DNA from 2 places in the Neorhizobium descurainiae genome. Region 1 is predicted to be linked to the other one. Evidence: riboswitches for the same ligand, from Rfam matches in the RefSeq annotation. Region 1 holds a riboswitch; the other holds the start of a gene.
What was found. Region 1 has a riboswitch for S-adenosylmethionine ahead of ACMGE0_RS25100 (O-succinylhomoserine sulfhydrylase). Riboswitches for the same ligand answer to the same signal wherever they lie in the genome.

Region 1 (14,834 bases):
GGGCAGGCGGCCTCGTGGCGCAGTTCCTGCCGCAGGCCCCGGAGCGCATGCGCCAGCCGGACCTGCATGGCGGCGATGGCGACGATCGCGAGACGGATCTCAGCGACGACGCCTGGACGGAAGCCCGTTCGCTGGTCGAGACCATCGACACGGACGAACTGACCGATCCGCAAGTTGCGATCGAGCGGCTGCTCTTCCGGCTCTTCCACGAGCGGGGGGTGCGGGTTTACGAGCCGCAGAGGGTGCATGACCGCTGCAGTTGCTCGCGCGAGAAGATCAAGAGCGTGCTGGCCGGCTTCACCGCCGAGGAGATCGAGGCAAGCCAGGAAGACGGCCAGATCGCCGTCACTTGCGAATTCTGCTCGACCACGTATCACTACGCAGCGGCCGAATTCGCCGCAGCGTAGTTTTTCCCTCCTTCTCCCCAGCGGGGAGAAGGTGCCCGAAGGGCGGATGAGGGGGACGCTATCAAACCGGACTTCGCGCCTGCTTTGTTTATTCGACGCTGCAATTGACCGACAAGACCGATTGCAGCGGTTCACCGAACCGCCTCCTCATCGCCTCGCATCCGCTCGGCATTTCTCCCCGCTGGGGAGAAGAAGGTGCACTCACGGCGCCTTGCATTCGAAATTAGCACCATCCTTCAAGTCGCCGCTGCCGGAATATTTCGCGACCTGCGGATAAGGGCAGAGCGGGCGGGTCATCGTCGGCTTGCCGTCCTTCATCTGGCTCGCCTGGATCACCTCCGGCGCCTTTCCGTTTTCGACCCAGTCCATCAGCGGCGTAAAGGCGTCGAAGACGTCCGTGCCGTAGCCCATGCTGCAGTGGTACATGCCGGGCACCATGAAGAGGCGGTAGAATTCCGCCGTCCGGTCCGCGCCCATCTGCTTGCGGACGGATTCGTAATAGTTGACGCCCATCATCGGGTTGAGCGCCGGGTCCGACCAGCCGAAATAAGTGATCATCCGCCCGCCGCGCTTTTCGAACGCGCTGAGGTCCGGGTTGGTGGCGTCGACGATCTCCCGGATCATGCCGATCTTCGGATATTCCTTGTCGAAGTCGAAGGTCTTCCAGTCGATCGCCTTGCCGGAGGCGGGCAGCATGGCCATGTTCTTCACGAAAGTCTCGCCATAGGCGAGCTGCCGGCTCGGCCCCTCCTCGGAAACCATCCACATGTCCCAGCCGCTCGTGCCGGAAGCGTCGACGCCCTCGGTGCCGAACTGTACGCCGGGAAACACCGTTTCGCCCTTGATCTTCACGCCGCCGGCCAACGTCTTCAGCGTTTCCACCTGCGCATTGGTGAAGCAGTCGGAACCGCCGGCCTCGCAGATCTTCAGATCCTTGGCGGCATCGAAATTGCATTGGCGCGGATCGGCGATCAGCCCGTCCTTGGCGCCGTCTATCGCGTCGCATTTGTCCATCACGGCCTTGGCCAGGACGGGAAGCTGCGCCTTGCTGATCGGCGCCTTCAGGAGCGCCTGGGCATTCCAGACGCCCCAGATCTGCGTGTTGGTGAGGTCGAGCACCGGCGCACCGGCGAGGATGCCGTCGAAATCGTCGGGATGACGCTGCGCCGAGATAAGCCCCTGGCGACCGCCGGTGGAGCAGCCGTCCCAATAGGAGAAGGAAGGATGCCGGTCGTAATAGCGCGCGGCGATCGCTTTTGCCGTCCCGACCGTCACATGTACGGCGCGGGAACCGTAATCGATCAGGAGGTCGAGATCCTGGGCGAAATCACCGAGCCTGTAGGTGACGGCGTCATGGCCGGTATTCTGCTGTACGGTCAGGAAACCCTTCGAGAGGGCGGCATTGCGGGTGGCGATGCGCGACGGAGCCGCAAGGTCTTCGCCCGCATAGCCCCCGTTGCCGAACATGTAGAGCCGCCGGTTCCAGTTGTCGGGCAGCGTGATCTCGAAACGGATCTGCGGGCGGATATAGCCCGTCACCTGGCAATGGCCCGGCACGGTGCCGACGCCCGCCACATGCGTGGCCTTCAGGGTGGTGACGTCGGCAAAGGACTGGCCGTTCAGCATGCCGCAGGCGATCTGCGGCGAGACGGTCGCGGCCGAAAGATCCGGCCTGTCCTTTTGATCGATGAAGCTGCTTTTGTTCTGGGCGAGCGCAGGGGTGAACGCCGCCAGCGCCACCAGAGCGCAGGACGCAGACAGAATGAGCCGTGTCACAGGTTCTCCTCCCAAAGACTGTTGCACGGCGCGAGCATGCCGAAGACGCAGGGAGGCAACAAATAGAAAAGCCGATGTGGCCCATAACTTATCGGCTATGGACGATCCGCGTCAGTTCAGCACCCGGAGGAGACCGGGCGAATCCAGCGAGAAGGCGGGGATCGTCACCTTGAAAGTCTCGCCTTCGTCCGTCTGCATGTCGTAGTGGCCGAACATCATGCCCGAGGGCGTGTCGAGCGGGCAGCCCGAAGAATATTCGTAGGAATCGCCCGGTCTCAGCCGCGGCTGCTCGCCCACGACGCCGGGCCCGTCGATCTCGTCCACCACGCCGTTCTGGTCGGTGATATGCCAGTAGCGATGGACGAGCCGCACGGAAACGAGCGAATGGTTTTCGATGACGATGCGGTAACCCCAGACATAGCGGCTCTCTTCCGGATTGGACTGGTCCTCCAGATAGTAGGGCTCGACGGCGACTTCGATGTCTCTTGTCCGGGCGCTATACATGCTGCACCTCAACAATACTCAGCTATCCGATATTGTACCTGATTACCGGAACGTCAAGAAATCTCCCGGTTTGAACAACCGAGTGTGAGCGTTTCTTGAAGTTAGGGATAACCGATATGGTGAATCCGGTAGCCGGATTCACCATGGCGGACGTCAGGCCGGGATCTTGGACAGCGCCTTGGCGAAATCCTCGATCAGGTCTTCGGTGTCTTCGATGCCGGCGGAGAGGCGCACGGTGCCGGGCGAGATGCCGAGTTCGGCGCGGGCCTCGTCCGTGAGGTTTTTATGCGTCGTCGTCGCCGGATGAGTGATCAGGCTGCGCGTATCGCCGAGATTGTTGGAGATCGTGACGATATCGAGCGCGTTCTGGAACTTGAACGCTGCTTCCTTGCCGCCCTTCAGCTCGAAGCAGACCAGTGTCGAGCCGCCCTTCATCTGCTTGGCGATGATATCGGCCTGCGGATGGTCCTTGCGGCCAGGATAGATGACGCGGGCGACCTGTTTCTGCTCGGCGAGGAAGTCGGCGATCTTCGAAGCGTTCGCCGTCTGCTGCTTCACGCGCAGCGGCAGCGTCTCGACGCCCTTCAGCAGCGTCCAGGCGTTGAACGGCGACATGGCCGGGCCGGTATGGCGGAAATAGTCGTGCAGGTTCTCGTCGATCCAGGCCTTGTCGGAAAGCACGACGCCGCCGAGGCAGCGGCCCTGGCCGTCGATATGCTTGGTCGCCGAATAGACGACGATATGGGCGCCGAGCTCCAACGGTTTCTGGAAGAGGGGCGTGGCGAAAACGTTGTCGACCACCACCTTGGCGCCGATCTGGTTGGCAAGCCTGGCGACGCCGGCGATGTCGACCACTTCCAGCGTCGGATTGGTCGGGCTTTCCAGAAAGAAGACCTTGGTCTTCGGGGTGATCGCCTTTTCCCAGTTTTCGAGGTCGCGCCCGTCGACCAGCGTGCAGCCGATGCCGTATTTCGGCGCGAGCGTCTCGACCACCCAGCGGCAGGAGCCGAAGAGCGCGCGTGCCGCGACGATATGATCGCCGGCTTTCAGTTGGCAGAGGATCGCCGCCGTGACGGCGGCCATGCCGGATGCGGTGGCGCGGGCGTCTTCGGCGCCTTCCAGCATGCACATGCGCTTTTCGAACATGTCGTTGGTGGGGCTGCCGTAACGGGCATAGATGAAGCCGTCCGTCTCGCCTTTGAAGCGCGCCTCGGCGGCCTCGGAATTTTCGTAGACGAAGCCCTGGGTCAGGTAGATCGCTTCAGACATCTCGCCATATTGCGAACGTAACGTGCCGCCATGTACGAGCTGGGTTGCCGGGCGCCAGGAGTTGGACGACTTGGTCATGCTAATCCCCACTTTCAAACAACAAAAAAACCGGCCGCAAAAAGCAGACCGGTTTCGCACCCGGTCCTTTTAGCCACTTGTTTAACGTGGCTGCAAGCCGACCGGCCAAATCACCACGGGATAAGAGTGGCATAGCGCCGCTCGCCGCTTGCGTCAATGGCCCCGATTTGGTTTTGTCGGGCGCGATATTTGGAAGAGACATGATGGCTCGTGTAACAGGCATTCTGGCGGACCGCGCGATTGCGGCACTTTTCGAAAGCGGACGGCTGATCTCCGAGCGTGAGCTCGATCAGGACCAGATCCAGCCGGCAAGCCTGGACCTGCGCCTCGGCTCGAAGGCCTTCCGCGTCCGCGCGAGCTTCATGCCCGGCCCGGTGAACCTCGTTTCCGACAAGCTCGACCGGTTGAAGCTGCATGTCATCGACCTGTCCGAGGGCGCCGTTCTCGAAACCGGTTGCGTCTATATCGTGCCTTTGATGGAGCGCCTCGACCTGCCGGCCGACATGTCCGCCTCGGCCAATCCGAAGAGCTCCACCGGCCGCCTCGACATCTTCACCCGCGTCATCACCGATTATGCGCAGGAATTCGACAAGATCCCGGCAGGTTATTCAGGCCCGCTCTATCTCGAAATCTCGCCGCGGACCTTCCCGATCGTCGTGCGCCGCGGTTCGCGCCTGTCGCAGATCCGCTTCCGGGTCGGCAATGCTCTGCTCGGCGAGCCGGAACTCCTTGAGCTTCATCGCGAGGAGATTCTCGTTGCTGCCAGCAGGCCGAACGTGTCCGGCGGCGGCATTGCGCTGTCGATCGATCTTTCCGGCGACAAGCAGGGCCTGATCGGTTATCGCGGCAAGCATCACACGGCTGTCGTCGACGTCGACAAAAAAGGCGAGCACGACATCTTCGACTTCTGGGAGCCGCTTTATAGCCGCGGCCGCAACGAGCTGATCCTCGATCCGGATGAATTCTACATCCTCGTTTCGCGCGAGGCCGTGCATGTTCCGCCGCTCTATGCGGCCGAGATGACGCCTTTCGATCCGCTGGTCGGCGAATTCCGCGTCCACTATGCGGGCTTCTTCGATCCGGGTTTCGGTCACGAGGCGGCCGGCGGGCGCGGCAGCCGCGCGGTGCTGGAAGTGCGCAGCCACGAAGTGCCCTTCATTCTGGAAGACGGCCAGATCGTCGGCCGCCTCGTCTACGAACATATGATGGAGCGGCCGGAAGGGCTTTACGGCACCGGCCTCGGATCGAACTACCAGGCGCAGGGGCTTAAGCTCTCCAAGCATTTTCGTGTTTGACGCGCCGGCCGCTTGACAGCCGGCGGCATCTGTTGGAAGTCTCGGAGCCGACGCGGGTGTAGCTCAATGGTAGAGCAGCAGCTTCCCAAGCTGAATACGAGGGTTCGATTCCCTTCACCCGCTCCAGTTTCCGGCTACATCAGCCTGCCCCATGCGGGGTTCCATTCAACGCCTTCCGAGAGCTCCACGAAGATCGGCGGCTTGTCCGGTCCACGGTTCTTGTTCTCCGCCATCCGGAAAGCCTCCTCCGGCTCCATCTCCTCGCCGGGAAAGATCGTGTCGTCCTCCACGGGATCTGCGATCTTGCGGATATAGCCGCGGATCTGGTCGCCGGAATGGTAGAATTTGATGATCAGCGCGCCGGGAGCCGGTTCTCCGCCGCGATAGCGATAATAGGTGTGCATCATTCTCCTCCAGTTGTCAGAGCCTGTTACCTGACGCCCGGAGATCCGAAAATGTTCCGGAATTCTGAACAGGAAGGCGGCCTTCCGTCATTTTCTGTTGCCGCTAGGTTCGTGCGGCGTCTTGTTCCAGAAGAAGGGTCTGGAGCGGAGTTCCAGCACGGCGCGCCATGCGGCAGCCGAAGTCATCAGCCAGTAGAGCGGCACTCCGGTCCAGCGCCAGCCGATCAGCCGCCTTTCATGTCCGATCATCGGCCCCCACCCGAGACCGAGGAAGGTGAGATAGCTGCCGAAAATGTTGATCGTATCGATCACGAAGAGCGAAAGCACGCCGGCCGGAATATCGTCTGCCGGCGCCGCCAGCAGGGAATAGGCACCGAGCGCCATGAAGACGATGATCAGCGGGTGGAGGAGCGAGGAGACCAGCATGCCTCCGATCATCAGCTGCGAAATGCAGAAGGCCGCAGGGCCCATCTCCCGGATGAGCCGGCCGGGATCGCGCATCAGCACCAGCCAGGTCTGCAGCCAGCCCTTGAACCAGCGGCTGCGCTGTCCCATCCACACCCGCATCGTCGTGGGCGCATCCTCCAGCGTCTGACGGCCGATGACCCCGGAGCGATAGCCGAGCCGATAGAGACGCAGCCCGAGATCGGCGTCCTCCGTGACGTTGAACGGGTCCCAGCCGCCTGCGGCATGCAGCGCTTCGGTGCGGAAGTGGTTGGACGTGCCGCCGAGCGGCAGCGGCATCCGCGCGTTCGCGAGCATCGGCAGCAGCCCGCGGAAAAGAGCCGCATATTCCAGCGAGAACAGCGCGCTGATCCAGGAGTGCTGCCCGTTGGTGATGATCAGCGGCGCCTGCAGGCAGGCAAGCTCCCGCGGCGACGTCCGGAAACGCTGATAGGCCTCGCGCAGCTGCTGCGGATGCGGCCGGTCCTCCGCGTCGTAGATCGCCAGGAACTCGCCGCGGGCAGCGCCCAGCGCATAGGTGAGCGCCTTGGGCTTGGTGCGCGGCTCGGACGGCGGCACTTCGACAATCTCGAAATGGGCGCCGGCCGAGAAGGCTTTCAGCGCCGCGATCGTCTCCCGGTCGTCCGCCTCGCAGACGAGCTTGACGTCGAGCAGCGAATGCGGCCAGTCGAGCCGCTTGAGGCTGGCGATCAGCTGCTCGGCCACCGCGGCTTCGCGGTAAAGCGCCACCATCACCGTATAGCAGGGAAGGGGGCCGTGCCGGGGCCGCAAAGCCGCCGGCACGACTGCCCCGAACCGTTGCCGCGTCAATGCCGCGAGCCTCAGAAGCAGGGAGGCGAAATAGACGAGCGACAGCAGGACATGCAGCAGGAGCAGCGCCGTAAGCGGCACGACGATCAGGGCTGAGGCCAGCGCGGCAAGCCCGATCCCCGCACGGAAGCCCTGGTTGCCGGTAAGCACGACACGGGCGGAAAACGCGGGGAAACGGTCGAAGAGCTGATTGACCGTGTCGCGTACCCGTCTTCCGGCGCCGGCGTGCCATACAGCCCGGCGGATCGCCGAAGGCGTGGTGATCGCGAGATCGCGCCCGAGCGGGGGCATGGCGGAAAGGGCCGCTCCGAGGTCGGCGAGCCGCAGGGCTTCCGGCACCACGGCCACCTGCGGAGCCCGATAGCGATAGTTGATGCGGATCTGGTTCGGGCGCTGCAATTGCGTATCGAGAGAAGGCGTGTCGGCGACGGAAGCCGGATCGATCGTCTCGACGAAGGGCAGGCGCAGGAAACGGGCGATCGCGCCGTAATAGGCCGCCTCGTCCACCTGGCCGCTATGGAGCAGCTCGCTCTCGATGCTGGTGCCGTTCCGCCGCGCCCTTTCGGCAAGCGTTGCAAGCAGCGGCTTTGAAAAACCGAGCGCGGCAAGGGCGGCGAGCTCCGGGTCCTCGTCGGAATCATGGATATGGTCTGCCGGCCCGTCCGCGGGTGAGGCCGAATCCGGCCACGATCCATCTTGCACCGGCGGCGATGCCGGTGGATATTCCTGCAAATGCATGACCCTGCCACACCGCCGGAAAGCGGATGCCCCAACCTGTCCCGATCTGGATCATAGAGATGCGCCCCATGATTGCATCCCCGAGAATCAGGGGTTTTTTCAACCTGCTGCAGCTTTTCCTTGTGGCGGGAGGATTTCTTGTCTGCGCCGGGCCGGGACATGCCGCCGACGGCCATACGCTTCCGCTGATGTTCGACGCCAGGGAGCGGCTGTCGCGGCCCGATCTTTCCGAGATCGTGCGGGTGCGGGTTCTCACGACCGTCGATTTCCCGCCCTTCAATTTCGCCGACCAGACCGGCCGGCTTGCCGGCTTCAACGTCGATCTTGCCCGGGAGATCTGCACCGAACTGAAGATCGAAGCGAAGTGCCAGATCCAGGCGCTGCCTTTCGAAGAGCTGGAGAAGGCGCTGGAAAGCGGCGCCGGCGAAGCCGTCATGGCGGGCATTGCGGTGACGCCGGAGCGGCGCCAGCGCTTCGCTTTCTCGCGGCCCTATCTCGGCGTGCCGGCCCGTTTCGCCCGTAATTTGGCGGCCAAGATCGGCGGCGACACGGCCGCCGCGCTTGCCGGCAGGCCGGTCGGCGTGGTGAGGGGCACGGCCCACGAATTGATGCTCAAGGCCTTTTTCCCGAAGGTGAACGCCACGCCTTTCGACACTTACGAGGCGATGCTGGACGCGCTGAAAGCCGGGAAGGTGGAGGCGGTCTTCTCCGACGGGCTGAGGCTGCCCTTCTGGGTGGCGGGCGAGGCGTCGGCAAAATGCTGCGCGCTTTTCGACGGCCCCTATCTCTCGGAAAAGTTCCTGGGCGAGGGCCTCTCCGTCATGCTCCGCAAGGGCGATCCGACGCTGGCGGCGGCTTTCGACCAGGCGCTCGGCGCACTCTCGCGCAACGGCCGCCTGCAGGACATCTATCTGCGCTACTTCCCGAACGGCCTTTACTGATCGCTGCCGCTTGTGAATTCTTTCCTATTCGCTATTCGCTATTCGCTATTCGCTATTCGCTATTCGCTATTCGCTATTCGCTACTACTGGCTCGCCCAGATGATCCGCGCCACCCATTCCACTTCGGAAAGGTCGAAGACGCGGTTGGGGTGTTCGGGGTTGAGGGAGAGAAGTTCCACCGTGCGGGCGCTCTGGCGGGCCAGCACCTTGGCCATCACCTCGCCCTCCTTGGTTTTCAGCACCACGCGGTCGCCGCGGCGCACCTGCGCGCCGGGCTCGACGATCAGCACGTCGCCGTCACGATAGAGCGGCATCATCGATTCGCCCTGGACCTCGAGCGCATAGACGCCGGCCTTGCGGGACGGGTCGACCGGGAATTCCACCACGTCCCAGCCCTGGCCGGCCGGAAAGCCGCCATCGTCGAAAAAACCGCCGGCACCGGCCTGCGCGAAACCGAGCAGCGGGATCGTGCCGCCCTGGGGCGGGAAATTGCCGTCGGGAAGCGTCGAGCGGCCGGAAGCGGCGGGCAGATAGCTCATGAACTGGTCGATCGTGGCCCCCGTCGCCTCCAGCACCTTGGCGATCGATTCCGTCGAGGGCCAGCGCAGCCGCCCGTCGGGGCCTAGCCGCTTCGATTTGTTGAAGGAGGTAGGGTCAAGCCCGGCACGCCGCGCAAGCCCCGAGGGCGTCAGCTGATGGCGCTCGGCCAGCGTGTCGATCGCGTTCCAGATCGTTTCATGTGACAGCATCTTGCCCGTACCCGTGATCTTCCCCGGACCAAGGGCGCGCGAGGCAGGGCCGGACAATCCGGCGCTCGGCGGCACCCTTCGATCAAAACCCGTGTCGCGGCCTTCAAGCGGAAAGGAGGCTCGCGCATACCCCCGGATTTTAACGGAGCCGCGGCCCGGCGTAAAGGGACGAAAGGAATAAAATCCTGTTTTCGTTCGCTCAGGCCACCAGCGCCATGTTGATCTTGCCGAGCTTGATCACCGCCTGCGTGCGGCTGTCGACATTGAGCTTCAGGAGGATCGCCGAGACATGCGCCTTGATGGTCGCTTCCGAGACGCCGAGCTCGTAGGCGATCTGCTTGTTGAGCAGGCCCTCGCCGAGCATGGTCAGCACCCGGCTTTGTTGCGGGGTGAGCGTCTTCAGCCGTTCGATGAGTTCGGTAAGGCCGGGGTCTTCCTCCTGCGCGGCGAAATCGCCCTTCGGCGCCCAGATATCGCCCTCCAGCACCGCCTGGATGCCGGCGCGGATGTCGTCCAGCCCGGAGGATTTCGAGATGAAGCCGGAGGCGCCGAGCTCCAGGGCTCGCCGGATGGTGGTGCAGTCGTCGCTTGCCGAGACGATGACGATCGGCAGGCCGGAGAATTCGGCCCTGAGCGTCATCAGCCCGGAAAAGCCGCTGACGCCCGGCATGGCGAGGTCGAGCAGCATCAGGTCGGCATCGGGATTGTTTCCGGCGGCAAGCCGCGCGGCCTCGAAATCGCCCGCCTCGATGATGACGAGCTCCTCGGCAATGCCCTGGACGGCCTGGCTGAGCGCGCCGCGAAACAGGGGATGGTCGTCTGCGATGATGATCGTGAGTGTCTGCATTCCCACGCTCCCTCCCAAGAGCATAGCCGGGCCTGCTTCTTTGAGAAGTTGTAAACCTCCCGTGAGCCGGAAACAAGTGCGGGAATCAGGTGCGGTCGGGTTGCGGTTCGTTCGCCCGCCGTTCATCCACAAATTCTCCGACGATCGCCATGAAGCGCCGCATGAATTTCTCCATGATGGAGAGCGACTGCTCCACTTCCTCCTCGCTCGGCAGCGCTTTCGGCGGCGTCTGGCTCAATCGCTCCTCGAGCGCGGTCACGCGTTTTTCCAGCCTGTCGAGCTCCTGTTCGTAGGCCGCCCTTTCGTCCGGCTGCATGCGGCAGGCAAGCGAGCCGTTCTCCTCGCGGCAGAGCGTCATGGCGCCGGTTTCGGTGTCGAGCCGAACGATACCGCTTTCCGTGCGTTCGAGCTGGAAGCGGCTGGGCTGTGTCTGCTGATGGGCCTGCTGGGCATTCGTGCCGGTCGAAACGAAAAGCATCGCGATCGCCACTGCTGACGTTTTCATCCTGTGGTCCTCCTGTTGCCGGGTGGACAAGCGCCGGGCTTTGCGGCAAACGCTGCGAGTATAACACATCCCAGAGAGCTCATGATGACGGATATAGTGTACAAGATCGTGCCGGAAACGCTCTGGCGTCGGGCCAAGGAAAAAGGCGTCTTCGAAGGCGCCGAAATCGATTTGAAGGACGGCTATATCCATTTCTCGACCGGCGCCCAGGCGCGGGAGACGGCGAGGCTGCATTTTGCCGGCGTCGCGGGCCTGCTCCTGGTGGCGGTCAACGCGCTCACCTTGGGGGAGGCGCTGAAATTCGAACCCTCGCGCGGCGGTGATCTCTTCCCGCATCTCTACGGCGTCCTGCCGTTCTCCGCGGTCCTCTGGGAAATGCCGCTCCTGATCGGTGCCGACGGCCTGCATGCCTTCCCGGAGAAGATGCCATGATCGGCCCCTTTGCCGGGCTCGCTTCCCGCGGTCTGTTCGTCTTCGATCCGGAAACCGCTCACGGGCTTTCGGTGGCCGCGCTGAAGACCGGCCTCGTGCCCGCCTGCAGCGTGCCGGCCGATCCGCGGCTGGCCCAGACGGTTGCCGGCATCAGGTTCTCGAACCCGATCGGCCTTGCGGCGGGTTACGACAAGAATGCCGAGGTTGCGGATGCGATCCTGAGGCTCGGCTTCGGTTTCACGGAAGTGGGCACGGTGACGCCGAAGCCGCAGTCCGGCAACGACAGGCCGCGCATCTTCCGGCTGATCGAGGATCGCGGCGTCATCAACCGGCTCGGCTTCAACAACGAGGGCCACGAGGCCGCTTTTGCGCGGCTCGCCGCCCGCCGCAATGCTCCGGGGATTATCGGCGTCAATATCGGCGCCAACAAGGATGCGGCCGACCGTGTTGCCGATTACGTCCTCGGCATCCGCAGGTTCTACGGCCTCGCCACCTATTTCACCGTCAACGTCTCCTCGCCCAACACGCCGGGCCTGCGCGATCTCCAGGCGCGCGACAGTCTCAAGGCGCTTCTGGAAGCCGTGCTCGCCGCCCGTGCCGAGGAGGCGGTGCGGCACGGAAAGTCCGTCCCGGTCTTCTTGAAGATCGCGCCTGATCTGACCGAGGAGGGGCTGGACGATATCGCGGCGGAAGCGATCTCCCATCCGCTCGACGGGCTCGTCGTTTCCAACACCACGCTCGCCCGCGACGGGCTGAAGGACCGGATGCAGGCAAAGGAGGCCGGCGGGCTTTCCGGTGTGCCGCTCTTCAGGCGTTCGACCGCCGTGCTCGCGAAGATGCGCAAGCGCGTCGGGCCGGCTCTGCCGATTATCGGCGTCGGCGGCGTTTCCAGCGCCGAGGATGCCCTGGAGAAAGTTCGCGCCGGGGCCGATCTGGTGCAGCTCTATTCCTGCATGGTGTACGAAGGGCCGGGGCTCGCGGCGGCGATCGTCAGGGGCCTGTCTTCGCTCCTCGACCGGGAAAAGGTCTCCTCGATCCGCGAGCTGCGCGATAGCCTCCTCGACTACTGGGCGGATGCGAAACTCTGACGCGCCTTGCGCGGCACCATGGCCGCCAGGAAGAAACCGCGCATCAGGAGGAACAGGTTGAGGGACAGCCACAGCCCGTGATTGCCGAAAGGCGGCACGAGCAGGACAAGGCTCGCGCAATAGCCCGCGAACGAGACCAGCATCATGTTGCGCATCTCGCGCGACCAGGTGGCGCCGATGAAGACGCCGTCCATCTGGAAGGCGAGCGCGCCGGTCAGTCCCGTCACCGCCGCCCAGGCAAGATAGGTATAGGCCTCCTGCCGTACCTCTTCGGATGTCGTGAGCAGATGGATGATCGGCTGGCCGAAGGTGATGAAGAAGAGGCCGACGACGGCGGCCATGGCGAATGACCAGAGGCCTGTGAGCTTTAAGGCTCGGTCGAAGGAAGGCCGGTATTGCGCCCCGACCGCGCGGCCCGCGAGCTGTTCGGCGGCCCCCGCCAGCCCGTCGAGAAAGAAGGCCGACAGCATGAAGATATTCATCAGCACGGCGTTCGCGGCCAGCGTCACGGCGCCGAAGCTGGAGCCCACGCGGGTGAGCAATGCAAACGCTCCGTTGAGGATCAGCGAACGGATCAGGATGTCCGCATTGAGCTGGAAGAGCTGCTTCAGCTTCGCCGTGTCGAATATCTCGGCCCGGCTCGGCTGGTCGGCGGCGGAAAACTGCCGGCTGACGATGACGAGGCCGATCGCCACGGCGCTGGTTTCTGCCGTTGCCGTCGCCCAGGCCACGCCCGCGACGCCCCAGCCCAGGATGAGGCCGAACAGGATGGCGAGTACGATATTCGTGCCGTTCAGAATGATCTGCAGGGTGAGCCCCAGCACGCCCTGACCGCGTCCGAGCACAAAGCCGAGGATAGCGAAATTGGCGAAGGTCGCCGGGCTCGTCAGCACCCGGATGCCGAAATATTGCCGTGTCACCTCGGCAACGGCCGGATCGCTGGTCATCAGGTCCGGCGCGAAGGCGAGGATCAGCGGCGAAAACGCCAGCATGAAGAGGCCGAGCGCGAGCGCGCTCAGGAGCGCCCGCCAGAAGACGGCCTGCTGCTCGTGCCGGTCGCCGCGTCCGAACGCCTGCGCCACGAGCCCGGTGGTCGAGGTACGCAGAAAGCTGAGGCTGCCATAGATGAGGTCGAAAAGGATGGCGCCGATCGCCAGCCCGGCCAGCGCTTCCGGTTTTCCGAGATGGCCGGCCACGGCGGTATCGGTAAGGCCCAGCAGCGGCGTCGTCAGGAAGCCGAGGGTCATGGGGATTGCGATACCCAGCACCAGCCGGTGCGTCACCTCGAATGGCCTGATGGTCTCTCCCTTGTGCCCTCCGCCCTCCACGGATCAGCCCGAGAGAACCATGGCCCAATAGGGCGGGGCGCCGGTGGACGTGCGCGCCATGGCGACGCCGAGGCCTCTGTAGGAGCCGAGCATGTTTTCCAGATGCTTCGGCGAATCGATCCAGGCCTGTACGGCGGCTTCCACCGTGTTCTGGCCGCTCGCGATGTTCTCCGCCGCCGGCAATGGCACGCCGTTCTTCCTCATCCTGCCGCCGAAATCGTCGCCGAAGCCGATCAGATGGCTCATTTCGTTGGCTTTGGCCATGCGCACCGCCTGCTGGACGGCCGCCCTGCGGGCCGGGGTGTCGAGCGACAGCGACGACCGGTTGCGGCTCTGCCTGAGCCTGTTCACCATCGGCAATGCCGCTTCCGTCTCATCCTCGGCACTCGACGTGGGCGTGAGGACATTGGTGGTCGAACAGCCGGCAAGAAGAAGCCCCATGCCGGAAAGGACGAGGAAACCCCGCCGGGTGGGAAGGACGAAGGCGGTCATGTCAGCGGCGGTAGCTCAGGAGACGCAGGATGACGAAGATCGGTATGACGACGATCGCGCCGAGCAGCAGATAGTCGCCGACCCGTCCGAGCGCCCGGAAGCCGTTATACCAGAGGTCCAGGAACCAGTAGCGGATGGTGCCGACGATATTGTCCGGCGTGAAGCCGAAGAACGCGAGAACGAAGCCCACCACCAGGCACACGACGATCAGCTTGACGATCGTGCGGCCCAATGAATCGCCCAGAAACCTGTTGACCCCGTCTGCCATCCTTGTCCTTCTCCGAACTGCAACTGAGAGATAGTCGGCGGCAGCTTCCGCCGCAAGCGTTTCCCCTTAGATAGAACTTGAGTTTTTTTGTGGCTTCGGCGAAGAACCCGCACCTTCAGGGATCATTCCGATGCTGCCCAGCCAGTTTTCTTCCGGCGACGTGATCGCCGACCGCCGCGCCGACTATGCCCGCATGCTGGCGGAGGGGGGCGATTTCGCGGCCGCGGCCGAGCTGATGGAACAGGCGCTGGAGATCGCGCCTTCTTGGGCCGCCGGCTGGTTCCGGCTCGGCGAGTACAGGGAAAAAGCGGGCTTCGAAACCGCTGCGGACGCTTATCGTCGGACGCTCGACCTCGCGCCAGACGACGTCTTCGGTGCCCGATTGAAGCTCGCGCTGCTCGGCGCGGAGGACGTGCCGGACCGGCCGCCGAGCCGCTA
Region 2 (14,834 bases), on a different contig from region 1:
CGCCGGTTCGGGTCTCGTCATCGGCGTGGCGATCGCGCCGAAAATGCTCACCGCCGCACCGACGGGCGTACAGGCCGGCGGCGATGCCGCGCTGGCCCCGATGAACGCCTTCGTGAAGATCGGCACCGACGATACGGTGACCGTGCTCTCGAAGCACATCGAATTCGGCCAGGGCCCGTTTACCGGCCTTGCGACGTTGGTCGCCGAGGAACTCGACGCCGACTGGGGCCAAATGCGCGCCGTGCACTCGCCGACCGACAACAAGGTCTATGCCAACCTTTCCTTCGGCCTCCAGGGCACGGGCGGTTCGAGCTCGATCGCCAACGCCTACGAGCAGATGCGCAAGGCCGGCGCCACGGCCCGCGCCATGCTGGTCGCCGCGGCCGCGGAGGAATGGGGCGTGCCCGCTGCCGAAATCACCGTGGAAAAGGGCCGCATCAGACATGCCGCCTCCAACAGGGAGAGCGGTTTCGGCGCGCTTGCCGAAAGGGCCGCCCGCCAGACGCCACCTGCCGAGCCCAGGCTCAAGGACCCGGCCGATTTCGTGCTGATCGGCACGGAACTGCCGAAGCTCGACACCCACGGCAAGACCAACGGCACGGCGATCTTCACGCTCGACATCACCCCGGACGACCTGCTGATCGCGGTTGTCGCTCATCCGGAACATTTCGGCGCCACCGTGAAGAGCTTCGACGATACCGAAGCCCGCAAGGTGCAGGGCGTCGTTGACGTGAAGCAGGTGCCGCAGGGCATCGCCGTCTATGCGGACAACACCTTTGCCGCTCTGAAGGGACGCGATGCGCTGAGCATCGAATGGGACCTTTCCAAGGCCGAAACCCGTTCATCGGAGGAACTCGCCGCCGATTATTCGAGGCTCTTCCGCGAGCCGGGGCTGGAGGCTGCCAACAACGGCAATGTCGATGAAGCCTTCAAGGCGCCCGGCCTGCAGACGGTGGAAGCGGAAATCGTCTTTCCTTTCCTCGCCCATGCGCCGATGGAGCCGCTCGACGCCGTCTTCATCAAGGCGGCGGACGGATCGGTCGACATCTATAACGGTGCGCAGTTCCCGGGCATGGACCAGACGGTTGCGGCCCAGATTCTGGGCCTCGACGAAACGAAGGTGCGGGTAAATACCCAGCTCGCCGGCGGCAGCTTCGGCCGCAAGGCGCAGTTCGGTTCGCCCTACATGCAGGAAGCGGCAGCCGTCTATGCGGCAAGCGGCGGAAACCGTCCGCTGAAGCACATGTGGACCCGCGAGGACGACATTCGCGGCGGCTACTACCGTCCGATGTATGCCCACAGGATGCGTGGCGCCATCAACGCCGAAGGGCAGATCACGGCCTGGGAACAGGTGATCGTCGGCCAATCGATCATGGGCAAGGCCGATCTCGATGAGACTTCGGTCGAGGGTGCGTCGAACCTGCCCTACGCGATCCCGAATCTGAAGGTGACCTCGCACAACGTCCAGCTCGTCGTGCCGCCGCTCTGGTGGCGCTCGGTCGGCCATACCCATACGGGTTTTGCGGTCGAGACCTTCGTCGACGAGCTCTTCCAGAAGATCGGCCGCGATCCCGTGGAAGGCCGCCTCGCGCTCCTGACGGAAAAGCCGCGCCATGCGGGCGTTTTGCGGAAAGCCGCCGAAATGGCGAACTGGGGTTCCAAAATACCCGATGGCCGCGCCCGTGGCGTCGCCGTGGTGGAAAGCTTCAGCACCTATGTCGGCCAGGTCGTCGAGGTCTCGGTCGGCCCGGATGGGGCGCCACGCGTGCACAAAGTCTGGTGTGCGGTTGACTGCGGTGTTGCGGTCAACCCGAACGTCATCAAGGCGCAAATGGAAGGCGGCGTGGGCTACGGCCTGGGCGCAGTCCTCTTCGATGCGGTGACGCTCGGCAAGGGCGGCAGGATCATGCAGTCGAACTTCCACGACTACCGATCGATCCGCATCGACGAGATGCCGGACGTGGAGGTGGAGATCATCAAGTCGACCGAAAGGCCGACCGGTGTGGGCGAGCCCGGCGTGCCGCCCGTCGGTCCGGCGGTCGCCAATGCCTGGCGAAGCCTGACCGGAGCACCGGTGAGGCAGCTTCCGATCGTCAATATCGTTTCGGCCTAACGACTCAGGATGAGGACCAACGACCGATGAACCTGAAAATCGCTCTCACCGGCTCCGCTCTGACCAGCGTTGCCGCCGGCTGTCTCTTCGTGGCCGCCGGGACGGCGCTTACGCCCGTCTCGGTGGCGCAGGACGCCAGGACCGACGCGAGCCCGCTAAGACCCGCCTCCTCGTTCCAGTCGATCGCCAACGAGGGGGAACGCTCCGTGGCGCTCTTCACGGAAGCCGGCAAGGTCATCCAGCATCCGCGCTGCGTCAACTGCCACCCCGCGACGGACCGACCGCTGCAGGGAGCCTCTATGCATCCGCACCAGCCGCCGGTCTTCCGCGGCGACGGCGGCATGGGGCTTCCCGGCATGCAATGCACCACCTGCCACAGCGCCGAGAACACGCCGGTCGTCGGCCAAGCCGATACGATCAAGAGCATCCCCGGCAATCCCGCCTGGCACCTCGCGCCGATCGAGATGGCCTGGGAGGGCAAGACGCTCGGCCAGATCTGTCAGCAGATCAAGGATCCGGCCCGCAACGGCGACATGACCATGGACGAGCTGGTCGAGCACATGGCGCATGACGAGCTGGTCGGCTGGGGCTGGAACCCGGGCGCCGGCCGCGAGCCGGTGCCGGGCACACAGGCCGAGTTCGGCGAACTGATCCGCGCCTGGGTGGATTCCGGGGCGGTCTGTCCCGCCTCCTGAGGCAAGGCGGCCGCCGGTTCCTGCACGGAGCCGGCGGCCGGAAGAGTCTGGCGGAACCGAAATTTTTCTTGCCGCCAATCGTCATTTCCCTGTTGCATTTGAAAAAAGTCTGGGCCATATAGCGCCCGTCGCCGGCAACGAGCCGCGATCTTCGGTCCAGCGAACTACCCCGGACCGACGGATTGATGAGCGGGTGTAGCTCAGGGGTAGAGCACAACCTTGCCAAGGTTGGGGTCGAGGGTTCGAATCCCTTCGCCCGCTCCAGTTTCTTCAAGGTCTATACCGGCAGCCATTCCTGACATTCTTGCCGATTCTGCCTGAACATAGGAAGGTTCCGCCCTTACCGTTTCGCAGCTCCGCCATATCTTCAAGAGGATGTGCGCTCAGCGAAAGATAGTGCAATATCCAGGATTTTGGCGGCGAATGCTGTCAACCCTCGCGTTGATGCTGGCTCTGTGTTCGGCCTTGGCTTCGGCCGCCCCGCTGCCCTCCGAAACAGCACGCGCTGCCGTGGTGCTGAAGGTGACCGGCGCCATCGGTCCGGCAACTGCCGATTATGTGAGACGCGGTCTTCAACACGCAAACGATCAGAGAGCCAGCCTGGTCATCCTGCAGATGGACACGCCCGGCGGTCTCGATACGTCGATGCGCGACATCATCCGCGCGATCCTGGCTTCGCCCGTGCCGGTCGCGAGTTTCGTGGCGCCCAGCGGCGCGCGTGCGGCCAGCGCCGGTACGTATATCCTTTACGCGAGCCATATAGCGGCCATGGCGCCTGGCACCAATCTGGGCGCGGCGACACCGGTCGCAATCGGCGGGGGGCCTTTCGACGGCGGTACGGAGCCGGAGCGCGATGCTCCCAATGAGCCGGCCGGCACACAGCGACAGCCTCCCCGCGAAGCCCGCGAGGCAAAGGCGGTCAACGATGCCGCGGCCTTCATCCGCGGACTTGCCGAATTACGCAATCGCAACGCCGATTGGGCGGAACGGGCCGTGCGCGAAGCTGCGAGCCTTTCTTCGACCGCCGCGGCCCGGGAGCACGTCATCGATTTCACGGCCGCCACCATCGACGATCTTCTGACGCAGGCGCAGGGCCGTACGGTACGGGTGGGCCAAACGGATATCCGAATCGACGCAACCGGGCTTACGGTTCAGGAATTCGAACCCGACTGGCGGACCCGACTGCTCTCCGTGATCACCGATCCGAACATCGCGCTCATCCTCATGATGGTCGGCATCTACGGCCTGATCTTCGAATTCCTCACCCCCGGGACATTTGTCCCCGGCACGATTGGCGGTATTTGCCTTCTGCTGGGTCTCTATGCTTTGGCGTTGCTGCCGGTTAACTACGCCGGCATAGGGCTGATTGCCCTTGGCGTCGGATTGACGGTGGCCGAGGCGCATTCGCCTTCCTTTGGCGCCCTCGGCATTGGCGGCGGGATAGCGCTGATACTCGGTGCAACCATTCTGTTCGAACCGGATATTCCCGGCCTGGAGATCTCTTGGCCCGTGCTGGGTGGCATTGCGGTCGTCAGCCTTGCGCTCAGTGTCGTCATCGCCCGCCTCGCGTTCTCCTCACGCCGCCGCAACGTCGTTACCGGGGCCGAACAGATGATCGGCATTTCGGGTAAGGTGGACAGTTGGGAAGAGACATCAGGTTATGTCATCGCGCATGGCGAACGCTGGAAGGCCATTTCCGCCGAACCGCTCGCCGCCGGTGACAACGTGAACGTAATCGGCCGAAACGGACTGACGCTTGAAGTCGCTCACAGCCCGCGAGAAGAATAGCGGCCTTCCGAACGAGGAGGAAATGTCATGGGCATGCTTGCAGATATCGTCTTCTATCTCGTAGCCATCCTCCTCTTGCTGCTCATCGTCGTATCGGCGATCAAGATCCTGCGGGAATACGAACGCGGCGTCGTTTTCACGCTTGGGCGGTTCACCGGCGTCAAAGGCCCGGGCTTGATCCTGCTCATCCCTTACGTCCAGCAAATGATACGGGTCGATCTGCGTATGCGGGTGCTCGACGTGCCCAGCCAGGATGTCATCTCCCGCGACAACGTCTCGGTGAGGGTCAATGCCGTGATTTACTTCCGGGTCATCGACCCCGAGAAATCGACAATTCAGGTGGAGGACTTCATGACGGCCACAAGCCAGCTCGCCCAGACGACACTGCGCTCGGTGCTCGGCAAGCATGATCTCGACGAGATGCTGGCCGAACGCGACAAGCTCAACAACGACATCCAGGAAATCCTCGACGTCCAGACCGATGCGTGGGGCATCAAGGTTGCCAATGTCGAGATCAAGCATGTGGACATCAACGAATCCATGATTCGTGCCATCGCCCGTCAAGCAGAGGCCGAACGCGAGCGTCGGGCGAAGGTCATCAACGCCGAGGGCGAGCAGCAGGCAGCGGCGAAGCTGCTTGAGGCAGCCGAAATCCTCGCCAGGCAGCCGGAAGCGATGCAGCTTCGTTACCTGAACACGTTGAACGTCATCGCCGGCGAAAAGACTTCAACGATCCTGTTTCCCTTCCCTATGGAATTCGGCGATTTCATACTGGCCAAGCCGGACAAGCCGCCGAAATAACAAGAGCCGAAAGCTCTGTTGCGGCAGAGAACTGCCTGGTTACCGACGGCGCTGCCTTCAAGGACCCCGACGCGATCCGGGGCTTACATCGATGCCGATGTCAGCGTCATCCTGCGGCGCTGAAATCCTATCTGAAGACGCGCCTCCTGGCTTCGGAAACGGCCGTCGATCAGGCGGCGCGGGAACGATAGCCGCGAGCGGAATATCCGTGGGAGGCGGACCGGGCATTCGTCTTGAAGCGGGTCACCATCTCCGCAAGGTTATCGGTTTCCTGCGTCAGGCTCTGCGCCGCGGCAGTGGTTTCCTCGACCATCGCCGCGTTCTGCTGGGTCACCTTGTCCATCTGGTCGGCGGAGGCGGCGACTTCCCTCAGACTCGTCGCCTGCTCATTGGTGCTGGATGTGATCGTGTTGACGAAATTACCCATCTGCGCGACTTCGCCGACAATGTCCTCGAGCGATTTGCCCGAAGCGGTGACCAGTTCGACGCCCTGCTTGACCTGAGCCGACGAGGTGGAGATCAGCGTCTTGATCTCCTTCGCGGCGTCGGCGGACCGCTGGGCGAGCCCACGGACCTCCTGGGCGACAACCGCAAAGCCGCGGCCGGCCTCTCCCGCGCGGGCAGCCTCGACACCGGCGTTGAGAGCCAGGAGGTTCGTCTGGAAGGCGATATCGTCGATCACCCCGATGATGCGGTTGATCTGTTCGGCCGAGGTTTCGATCGCGGCCATGGCGGCGACCGCCTTGGCGACGATTTCACCGCCGCGCTGCGCCTTCTCCTGCGCCAGCGTGGCAACGCCCTGGGCATGACTTGCGCCATTGGCGCTTTCGTTGACGGCGGACGTGACCTGGCCGAGAGCGGCAACCGTTTCCTCGAGGCTCGCGGCCTGCTGCTCGGTGCGCTTGGCGAGATCGTTCGAAGCGATCGAGATTTCCTGCAGACCGGCGCGAATCGTGCCGACGGCACCCACGACCAAGCCGATCGCCTCTTCGAGATTGGCGACGGAGCTGTTGAACTTTGCCCGGATCGGCTCGAATTCCGCAGCGACGGGGCGGTCCATTCGCACGGTCAGGTCGCCGCCGGCAAGACCGTTGAAGCCGTCTTCGATCGCATGAACGAAGCTGCGCAGATCCTCCGCCTTGGCGTTGTCGATCGCCGACTGCCGCTGGCGCTGGCTTTCCTGCGCTTCGCGGGCTTCCGCCGTTTCCCGCTCCAGGCGGATGTTCTCCTCGGCGGCCTGCTTGAAAACCTGTACGGCACGCGCCATCGCGCCGACTTCATCCTGGCGCTCCTGGCCCGTCACTTCGGCGGAGAGATCGCCGGATGCGAGCTTCGCCATCGTGGTCGTCAGACGACGCACGGTATTGCCGAGCGAGCGGGCGAAAATCAGGAAACCGATAAGCGACAGGATCGAGACGATCACGCTGCCGGCAACCGTCATCCAGATCGCCGTTTGGCTGGCCTGCACGAGAGGCGTGATATCCGAAGCGATTTCGAGAACACCGACCTTGGCGCCGGAAAAGTCGAGCAGCGGCACAGCCTCGACGGCATAGTTCCTGCCGCCGATATCCGCATAGCGGCGGACCTTGCCCGTGTCGTAAGCCTCCTGCAGTTCCGCAGGTGTCAGGATCGGATCGCCGGAATAGGTGGACGCCTGCTTGTCGAACTTGTCTGTGCCTTTGGTGTAAAGCGCGACATCGGCGTTCACTTCCTTCGTCAGGCGGGCGAAATAGGAATCGACGAGCTTCAGGCCAACGTCGACGACGCCGACCACGTTGCCGTCCTGGACCACGGGAGCGGTCGCAAACAGGCTGACGGCGGTGCGGCCGGTCTCGATGCCGGCAACGAGCTTGTTCTCAGCGAGCGCGGTTGCCACCATCTTCCGGCGTGCCTTGATATTGTCGCCGAAGACATCCGGATCATGCACGCGGGCGACCACATTGGCGCCGGCGTCGCTGAAGGTGATCATCTCGATGCCGCTCGCATCCTTGACCGCCTTCATGTTCGAATAGCGGGCGAGCAGGTCCTGCCTGCCGTTGGCGAGGATCAACGGCGCCGTTTCAGGAGTGGCCGCGATGGTCAGGGCGAGAGCTGCGGCGGCGCGCCTTTGGGCCGCCATATCGTCCTGGACCACCGCAAGGTCGCTTTCAAGTTCAGTCTGCAGCGCCTGGTCGGTCATGCGCGACTGACGATCCCAGGCAAGGCCGCCGATCGCACCGCTCGCGAAAAGAACCGCCGCGAATCCAAAAAAAGTGAGCCGTGTGGAAAGCGGCTTCCTGATGACGATGTCGTTCATATGTTCTCTCAGAGGGCGGTCACTCGCCGGCGGCGGCAATCCTGAAGAAAATTAGTCCAGGATCGGTTGAAATTTAACTAACGGCAGAATTGAACCGCATTCCACAATGTAAACCGGCCAGCGAAAGCTTGTTTTCGCTGGCCAACGGCAGGGAACAATTTGATATGGACGCAAAGATTTACGGACTTTACGCGCATCCCGGATTTGTATGACCAACGTTTATTTTTCACACGGCCATCCAGCCGGGACGAGACCGATCATCATCACTGTTTCGAAAAGACATAATCCGTCTCCTGCCGCAGCACTTCGCCGGGGCGCAGCACGACGTTCGGAAAATTTGCGTGGTTGATGGCGTCCGGCCACACCTGGGTTTCCAGGCAGAAGCCGGCGAAGGGGCCATAGCGACGGCCTTCCAGGCCCGGCACGGGAAGCTCCTGAAGCTTGAAGGCGGCATAAAACTGCACGCCGGGCTCGGTGGTCCGCACTTCCATCGAAACGCCGGAATAGATGCTGCGCGCCAGGGCCACCGGGCGCTTTTCGGTGCGTTCCGTCGAAAGGCAGTAGTTATGGTCGAACAGGACCTGCTTGCCGCCATCGAACCGCTTCATCGGTCCCATGTCGCCGAGATCGAACGGCGTGCCGGCGACCGCCGTCAGCTCGCCGGTCGGCAACTGCTTCTCGTCGACGGCAACGAGATGGTCGGCGGCGATCATGATGTCGTGGCCGAGCGCATCCTCGCGGCCGTCGAGATTGAAATAGGAATGCTGGCAGATATTGGCGAGCGTCGGCCGGTCGGTGGTGGTCTCGTAGACCACCGACAGCACGCCGTCATCCTTGAGATGGTAGGTCGCCCTGATGGTGCAATTGCCTGGATAACCGGCGCGGCCATCCGGATCTGTGATCCGCAGCACGACCTTGTCCGACGCATGGTCGACGATCGTCCAGTTGCTGCGGCCGATCCCGTCCGTGCCGCCGTGAAGGTGGCCGATCCCCGGCTGGTTCATCTCGAGCTGATATTCTTTGCCATCGAGCGTGAAACGGCCGCCGGCGATGCGGTTGGCGCAGCGGCCCGGAGTCGCCCCGAAATAGGGCGAGTGGACCGGATAGAGATCGAAGGTCTCGAAGCCGAGCACGAGCGGCGGCTGATGGCCTTCGAGCCTGAGATCCTGGATGACGGCGCCCCAGGTCATAACATAAGCCGTCAATCCGCCGCCGGAAATTCTGACCCGATACACGGGCTCGCCTTTCTCCGTCGTGCCGAAAACCTCGAAATCCCGATGCGCCATGAATACTTCCTCCGCAATATCTTTGGCGGCAAACTGCGCGATTTGGCGGCAAGCTGCAACGCCGTCATCAAGAAAATCCTTGAGTCACCGGGTCAGTGCGCGCGTCGCCTGTTCCAGACCGCCGAGCGTCAGCGGAAACATGCGGCCGGTCATGAGCTGCCGCATCATGCCGATCGAGGTCGTATGGTTCCAATGATCCTGCAGCACCGGATTGAGCCAGATGCAGCGGCGGAAGTGCTCGGTGACGCGCTGGATCCAGACCTGTCCCGGCTCCTGGTTCCAATGCTCGACCGAGCCGCCCGCATGGCTGATCTCGTAAGGGCTCATCGAGGCGTCGCCGACGAAGATCACTTTGTAGTCTGCGCCATAACTGCGGATGAGATCGAGCGTCGCCACCCGGTCCGAACGGCGGCGGTTTTCCTTCCAGACGCCCTCATAAAGGCAGTTGTGGAAGTAGAAATGCTCCATGTGCTTGAACTCGGCCCGCGCCGCCGAGAACAGCTCCTCTACCACGCGGATATGGCCGTCCATCGACCCGCCGACGTCGAAGAACATCAGGAGCTTGACAGCGTTGTGCCGCTCGGGCCGCGTCTGCACGTCGAGATAGCCGTGTTCGGCCGTGGAGCGGACCGTGCCGGGAAGATCGAACTCTTCCGCCGCTCCTTCTCTCACCCAGCGCCGCAGCCGCTTCAGCGCCAGCTTGATGTTGCGCGTACCGAGTTCGACCCTGTCGTCGAAATCCCGGAATTCGCGCTTGTCCCAAACCTTCACCGCCCGGCGATGGCGCGACTCCTCCTGCCCGATGCGGACACCTTCCGGATTGTAGCCATAGGCTCCGAAAGGCGACGTGCCGCCGGTGCCTATCCATTTCGATCCGCCCTGATGCCGGCCCTTCTGCTCCTCCAGTCGCCGGCGCAGCGTCTCCATCAGCTTTTCAAAACCGCCGAGCGACTCGACGAGCTTCTTTTCCTCCTCCGTCAGGTGTTTCTCGATAAGCTTGCGCAGCCACTCCTCGGGAATATTCGCGATATCGAGGCCCGGTTTGCCCGACACTGTCTCCAGTCCGTGGAAATGGGAGGAGAATACCTGGTCGAACTTGTCGATATGCCGCTCGTCCTTCACCAGCGCGGCGCGGGCTAGGAAATAGAACGCCTCGACGTCGAAATCCGCCAGCCCCTCCTCCATGCCTTGGAGAAGCGCCAGGAACTCCCGCAGCGTGACCGGGATCTTTGCTTCTCTCAAACGCAGGAAGAAGGGGATGAACATCGCGCCGATCTATTCCGTGCCGATCTTCTCCAGCTCGCCAATTTTCTGCGGCTCATAGGGCGTCGTCTGGTAGATCTCGTTGATCCAGTTGCCGAAGAGAAGATGCGCATGGCTGCGCCAACGGTTCAAGGGCGTCAGCGTGTCATCATTATGCGGGAAATAGTCGTGCGGCAGCTTGATGGGAATGCCGGCATTGACGTCCCTGAAATACTCGTCCGCGAGAGAAGTGGAGTCGTATTCCACATGATTGAACATGTAGAGACGCTTGCCCTTCTTCTCGTGCACGAGACAAAGGCCCATCTCGTCCGACTCCATCAGGATTTCGAGGCTCGGCACCTTCTCGACATCGGCACGGCGCACCTCCGTCCAGCGCGACACCGGCACCTGGAAGTCGTCGGAGAAGCCGTTGAGATAGACGGAGGACGGCGCGAGATTACGGTGGCGATAGACGCCGAAAGCCTTTTCCTTCAGCTCGTATTTCGGCACGCCGTGGAAATGGTAGATCGCGGCCATGGCGCCCCAACAGACATTCATCGTCGAATGCACGTTGGTCGTGGTCCAGTCGAAGATCTTCTCCATCTCGTCCCAATAGGTGACTTCCTCGTAGGGCAGCGTCTCGATCGGAGCACCGGTGATGATGAAGCCGTCGAACTTGCGGTCTTTCACCTCTTCCCACGTCTCGTAGAAGGAGAGCAGATGCTCCTCCGATGTATTCTTGGCCTTGTGGTTGCCGACGCGCACCAGCGAGAATTCCACCTGCAGCGGCGTGGCGCCGACGAGGCGTGCCATCTGCAGCTCGGTCTTGATCTTGTTCGGCATGAGATTGAGGAGCCCGATCTGCAGCGGACGAATGTCCTGCCGCACCGCCGCGGTTTCGGTCATCACCCGCACACCCTCTGAAACAAGGGTGCTGAATGCGGGCAGCGTATCGGGAATCTTGATCGGCATGTCTAAACCCACAAAATAAAAAACCGGCGGCGACAAAAATCGCGACCGGTCCGTGGGAAGTCATCTTCTCGCGGCCCTTTAGCGACTTTTTTTACGTGGCTGCAAGCCGGCCGGCCAAATCACCACGAATGACGGCGTTTCAAATACGCCTTGCTCAGCCTCTCGTCAATGGGAGCAAAATCTTGCTCATCGCTCCCGCCGCGCCATGAAGGCCATCCGTTCGAAGAGATGCACGTCCTGCTCGTTCTTCAAGAGTGCGCCGTGCAGCTTCGGAAGCGCGTTCTTCACGTCGCCTCGCAGGTCGGCCGGATCGACGCCGTCGGAAACGAGAAGCCGGATCCAGTCGAGCGCCTCGGACGTCGACGGCTTCTTCCTGAGCCCTGGCATTTCGCGGATTTCATAGAACTGGGTCAGCGCATTGCGGACGAGCACCTGCTTGATGCCCGGATAATGCACCTCGACGATGCGGGCGAGCGTCTCGACATCCGGGAAGCGGATATAGTGGAAGAAACAGCGGCGCAGGAAGGCATCCGGCAGCTCCTTCTCGTTGTTGGAGGTGATGACGACGATCGGCCGGACCCTCGCCTTCACCGTCTCGCCGGTCTCGTAGACATGGAACTCCATACGGTCGAGTTCCTGCAGGAGGTCGTTCGGGAATTCGATATCCGCCTTGTCGATCTCGTCGATCAGCAGCACGACCTTCTTGTCGGACGCGAAAGCCTGCCAGAGCTTGCCGCGGCGGATGTAATTGGCGACATCGTGGACGCGCTCGTCGCCGAGCTGGCTGTCGCGCAGCCGCGAGACGGCATCGTATTCGTAAAGCCCCTGCTGCGCCTTGGTGGTGGACTTGACGTTCCATTCGATGAGATCGAGGTTAAGCGCCGCGGCCACCTGCCGGGCGAGTTCCGTCTTGCCGGTTCCGGGTTCGCCTTTGACCAGCAGCGGACGCTCGAGCCGGATCGCGGCATTGACCGCCACCATGAGATCCTTGTCGGCGATATAGTCCGCGGTACCCTCAAACTGCATCTTGGCATCCCGATCGAAAGAACGAGCCGCAAACTAAAAGCTTGGCTTCGGCGGCGCAACAGCTTTCCCTGACCTACCGCTTTGCGCTATGGGCAATGCCCATGAGCCATTCGACGTTCACCATTCTGCTCGGCGGCAATCTGACCGTCACCGACCGCCTGCGAGAAGCGGTCGGCGCCAGCCGCTTCATCGCGGCCGACAGCGGCATGCGGCATGCGGCGGCACTCGGCGCACAGCCGGAACTCTGGGTGGGCGATTTCGATTCCACCGATGCCGAGCTTGCCGGGCAATGGCCGGACGTGGAGCAGCGGACCTATCCGCCCGCCAAGACCGAGACCGATGGAGAAATCGCCACGGCGGAAGCGATCGACCGCGGCGCCACGAAGCTGATCTTTGCCGGTGCGCTCGGCGGCGAACGCAGCGACCATGCGCTTCAGCATCTCCTTCACGCCATGAGCCTTGCCGAGCGCGGCTTCGATATCCTGCTGACGTCCGGCGAAGAGGAGGCCGTGCCGCTGCTTCCGGGTGAAAAGGTGCTCGACCTGCCGAAGGGCTCGCTCTTTTCGATCATCGGTTTCTCGGCGCTCGAAGGGCTCGATATCATCGGCGCGCGTTATCCGCTGGAAAACTTTTCGCTGCCCTTCGGCTCCTCCCGCACCGTCTCGAATGTTGCGGAAGGTCCGCTGGAATTCCATCTAAAGAGCGGCAGGGCGATGATCCTCGCCCGCCCCTACGACTTTACAGGAGCCTGACGGTTGGCACCTCCCATTCTGAAATTGGATGACATCTTCCTGAGCTTCGGCGGCGCGCCGCTGCTGGTCGGCGCCGGTCTGCAGGTGGAACCGGGCGATCGCATCTGCCTCGTCGGCCGCAACGGTTCCGGCAAGTCGACGCTCATGAAGATCGCCGCCGGCATGGTGGAGCCGCAATCGGGCGAGGTTTTCCGCCACCCCTCTTCCACCATCCGCTATCTCGAACAGGCGCCGGATTTCGCCGGTTACCCGACCGTGCAGGCCTACGCGGAGGCGGGTCTCGGCCCCGGCGACGACCCCTACCGCGTCACCTATCTGCTGGAACATCTCGGCCTCACCGGACAGGAAGACCCGAGGACCCTCTCCGGCGGGGAATCCCGCCGCGCGGCGCTCGCCCGCGTCATGGCGCCCGAGCCGGATATCCTGCTTCTCGACGAGCCGACCAACCATCTCGACCTGCCGACCATCGAATGGCTGGAAGACGAGTTGCGCAAGACGAAGAGCGCGCTGGTGCTGATCTCCCACGACCGCCGTTTCCTCGAAAAAGTCTCGACCGCTACAGTCTGGCTCGACCGTGGCGCCTCCAGGCGACTGGACAGGGGCTTTGCCCATTTCGAGGCCTGGCGCGACGAGGTGCTGGAGGCGGAAGAGCTGGAGCAACATAAGCTCGGCAAGGCGATCGAGCGCGAGGAACATTGGCTGCGCTACGGCGTCACCGCGCGACGCAAGCGCAACATGCGCCGTCTCGGCGAATTGCAGACCATGCGCACCAATTATCGGGGCCACAAGGGGCCGCAGGGTACGGTGCGGGCCGAGATCACCGAAGGCCGCGAATCCGGCAAGCTGGTGATCGAAGCCGAAAACATCAGCAAGGCCTACGATCGCCCGATCGTCGCTCCCCTCTCGATCCGCGTCCACCGCGGCGACCGGATCGGCCTCGTCGGCCCGAACGGCGCCGGCAAGACGACGCTTCTGAAGATGCTGACGGGTCAGCTCGCGCCGGACAGCGGCACGGTGAAGCTCGGCACCAATCTGGAGATCGCGACACTCGATCAGAAGCGGGAGGACCTGAACCCGGAAGACACGCTCTCCCATTATCTCACGGACGGCCGAGGCGAGACGCTGCTTGTCAACGGCGAGCAGCGGCATGTGGCAGGCTACATGAAGGATTTCCTGTTCCAGCCGGAGCAGATCCGCACCCCGATCAGGAATCTGTCGGGCGGCGAGCGCGCCCGGCTGATGCTCGCCCGCATCATGGCCAGACCCTCGAACCTGCTGATCCTCGACGAACCGACGAACGACCTCGACATCGAGACGCTCGACCTCTTGCAGGAGATCGTCGCGGCCTACAACGGAACCGTCATCCTCGTCAGCCACGACCGCGATTTTCTCGACCGTACCGTGACCTCCACGATCGCGCCTGTCAATCCGGAGGCGCCCGACGGCCACTGGATCGAATATGCCGGCGGCTACACGGACATGCTCGCCCAGCGGAAAGGCGCGCAGGAGGAAAGACGCAGGGCAGAGAAAGCCGAAAAGCCGAAGACAGAGGCCGCAGCTCCTGCTGCAGAAGCGGCGAAGACCAAAGGAAAACTCTCCTACAAGCAGAAATTCGCGCTCGAAACCCTGCCGAAGGAAATGGCCAAGGCTGAAGCGGAAATCGCCGCGCGCGAGAAGAAGATGGCGGATCCCCACCTCTTCTCCAAGGACCCCGCCGCCTTCAACAAGCTCGCGGCGGAAATGGAGAAACTGCGGGAAAGCCTGACGAAGATGGAAGAGGAATGGCTCGAGCTTGAAATGCTGCGCGAAGAGCTGGAAGGCTGAGTTAACGGATTGTTATCTATAACAACCGTTTAGAGCACG

Region 2: another riboswitch for S-adenosylmethionine. It lies ahead of metA (homoserine O-acetyltransferase MetA); the one in region 1 lies ahead of ACMGE0_RS25100 (O-succinylhomoserine sulfhydrylase).

What each region holds. Positions count from the first base shown of each region.
Region 1 covers NZ_JBLFFK010000018.1:96,466-111,299, reverse strand. The annotation lists gene ACMGE0_RS25115 (Hsp33 family molecular chaperone) at 1-407, shown strand, start outside; gene ACMGE0_RS25110 (tannase/feruloyl esterase family alpha/beta hydrolase) at 609-2,183, opposite strand; gene apaG (Co2+/Mg2+ efflux facilitator ApaG/CorD) at 2,295-2,687, opposite strand; gene ACMGE0_RS25100 (O-succinylhomoserine sulfhydrylase) at 2,841-4,034, opposite strand; SAM riboswitch at 4,083-4,161, opposite strand; gene ACMGE0_RS25095 (2'-deoxycytidine 5'-triphosphate deaminase) at 4,235-5,329, shown strand; tRNA gene ACMGE0_RS25090 (tRNA-Gly) at 5,382-5,455, shown strand; gene ACMGE0_RS25085 (hypothetical protein) at 5,464-5,736, opposite strand; gene ACMGE0_RS25080 (glycosyltransferase family 2 protein) at 5,821-7,746, opposite strand; gene ACMGE0_RS25075 (transporter substrate-binding domain-containing protein) at 7,806-8,687, shown strand; gene ACMGE0_RS25070 (S24 family peptidase) at 8,771-9,436, opposite strand; gene ACMGE0_RS25065 (response regulator) at 9,636-10,283, opposite strand; gene ACMGE0_RS25060 (hypothetical protein) at 10,369-10,788, opposite strand; gene ACMGE0_RS25055 (DUF952 domain-containing protein) at 10,870-11,220, shown strand; gene ACMGE0_RS25050 (quinone-dependent dihydroorotate dehydrogenase) at 11,217-12,308, shown strand; gene ACMGE0_RS25045 (MATE family efflux transporter) at 12,284-13,636, opposite strand; gene ACMGE0_RS25040 (CAP domain-containing protein) at 13,640-14,128, opposite strand; gene ACMGE0_RS25035 (DUF6460 domain-containing protein) at 14,130-14,396, opposite strand; gene ACMGE0_RS25030 (class I SAM-dependent DNA methyltransferase) at 14,527-14,834, shown strand, end outside.
Region 2 covers NZ_JBLFFK010000004.1:235,117-249,950, forward strand. The annotation lists gene ACMGE0_RS10170 (xanthine dehydrogenase family protein molybdopterin-binding subunit) at 1-2,113, shown strand, start outside; gene ACMGE0_RS10175 (Isoquinoline 1-oxidoreductase subunit) at 2,140-2,808, shown strand; tRNA gene ACMGE0_RS10180 (tRNA-Gly) at 2,998-3,072, shown strand; gene ACMGE0_RS10185 (NfeD family protein) at 3,232-4,596, shown strand; gene ACMGE0_RS10190 (slipin family protein) at 4,624-5,397, shown strand; gene ACMGE0_RS10195 (methyl-accepting chemotaxis protein) at 5,567-7,693, opposite strand; gene ACMGE0_RS10200 (aldose epimerase family protein) at 7,957-8,979, opposite strand; gene ACMGE0_RS10205 (vWA domain-containing protein) at 9,064-10,245, opposite strand; gene metA (homoserine O-acetyltransferase MetA) at 10,255-11,193, opposite strand; SAM riboswitch at 11,252-11,329, opposite strand; gene ACMGE0_RS10215 (AAA family ATPase) at 11,380-12,219, opposite strand; gene ACMGE0_RS10220 (thiamine diphosphokinase) at 12,315-12,971, shown strand; gene ACMGE0_RS10225 (ABC-F family ATP-binding cassette domain-containing protein) at 12,975-14,795, shown strand.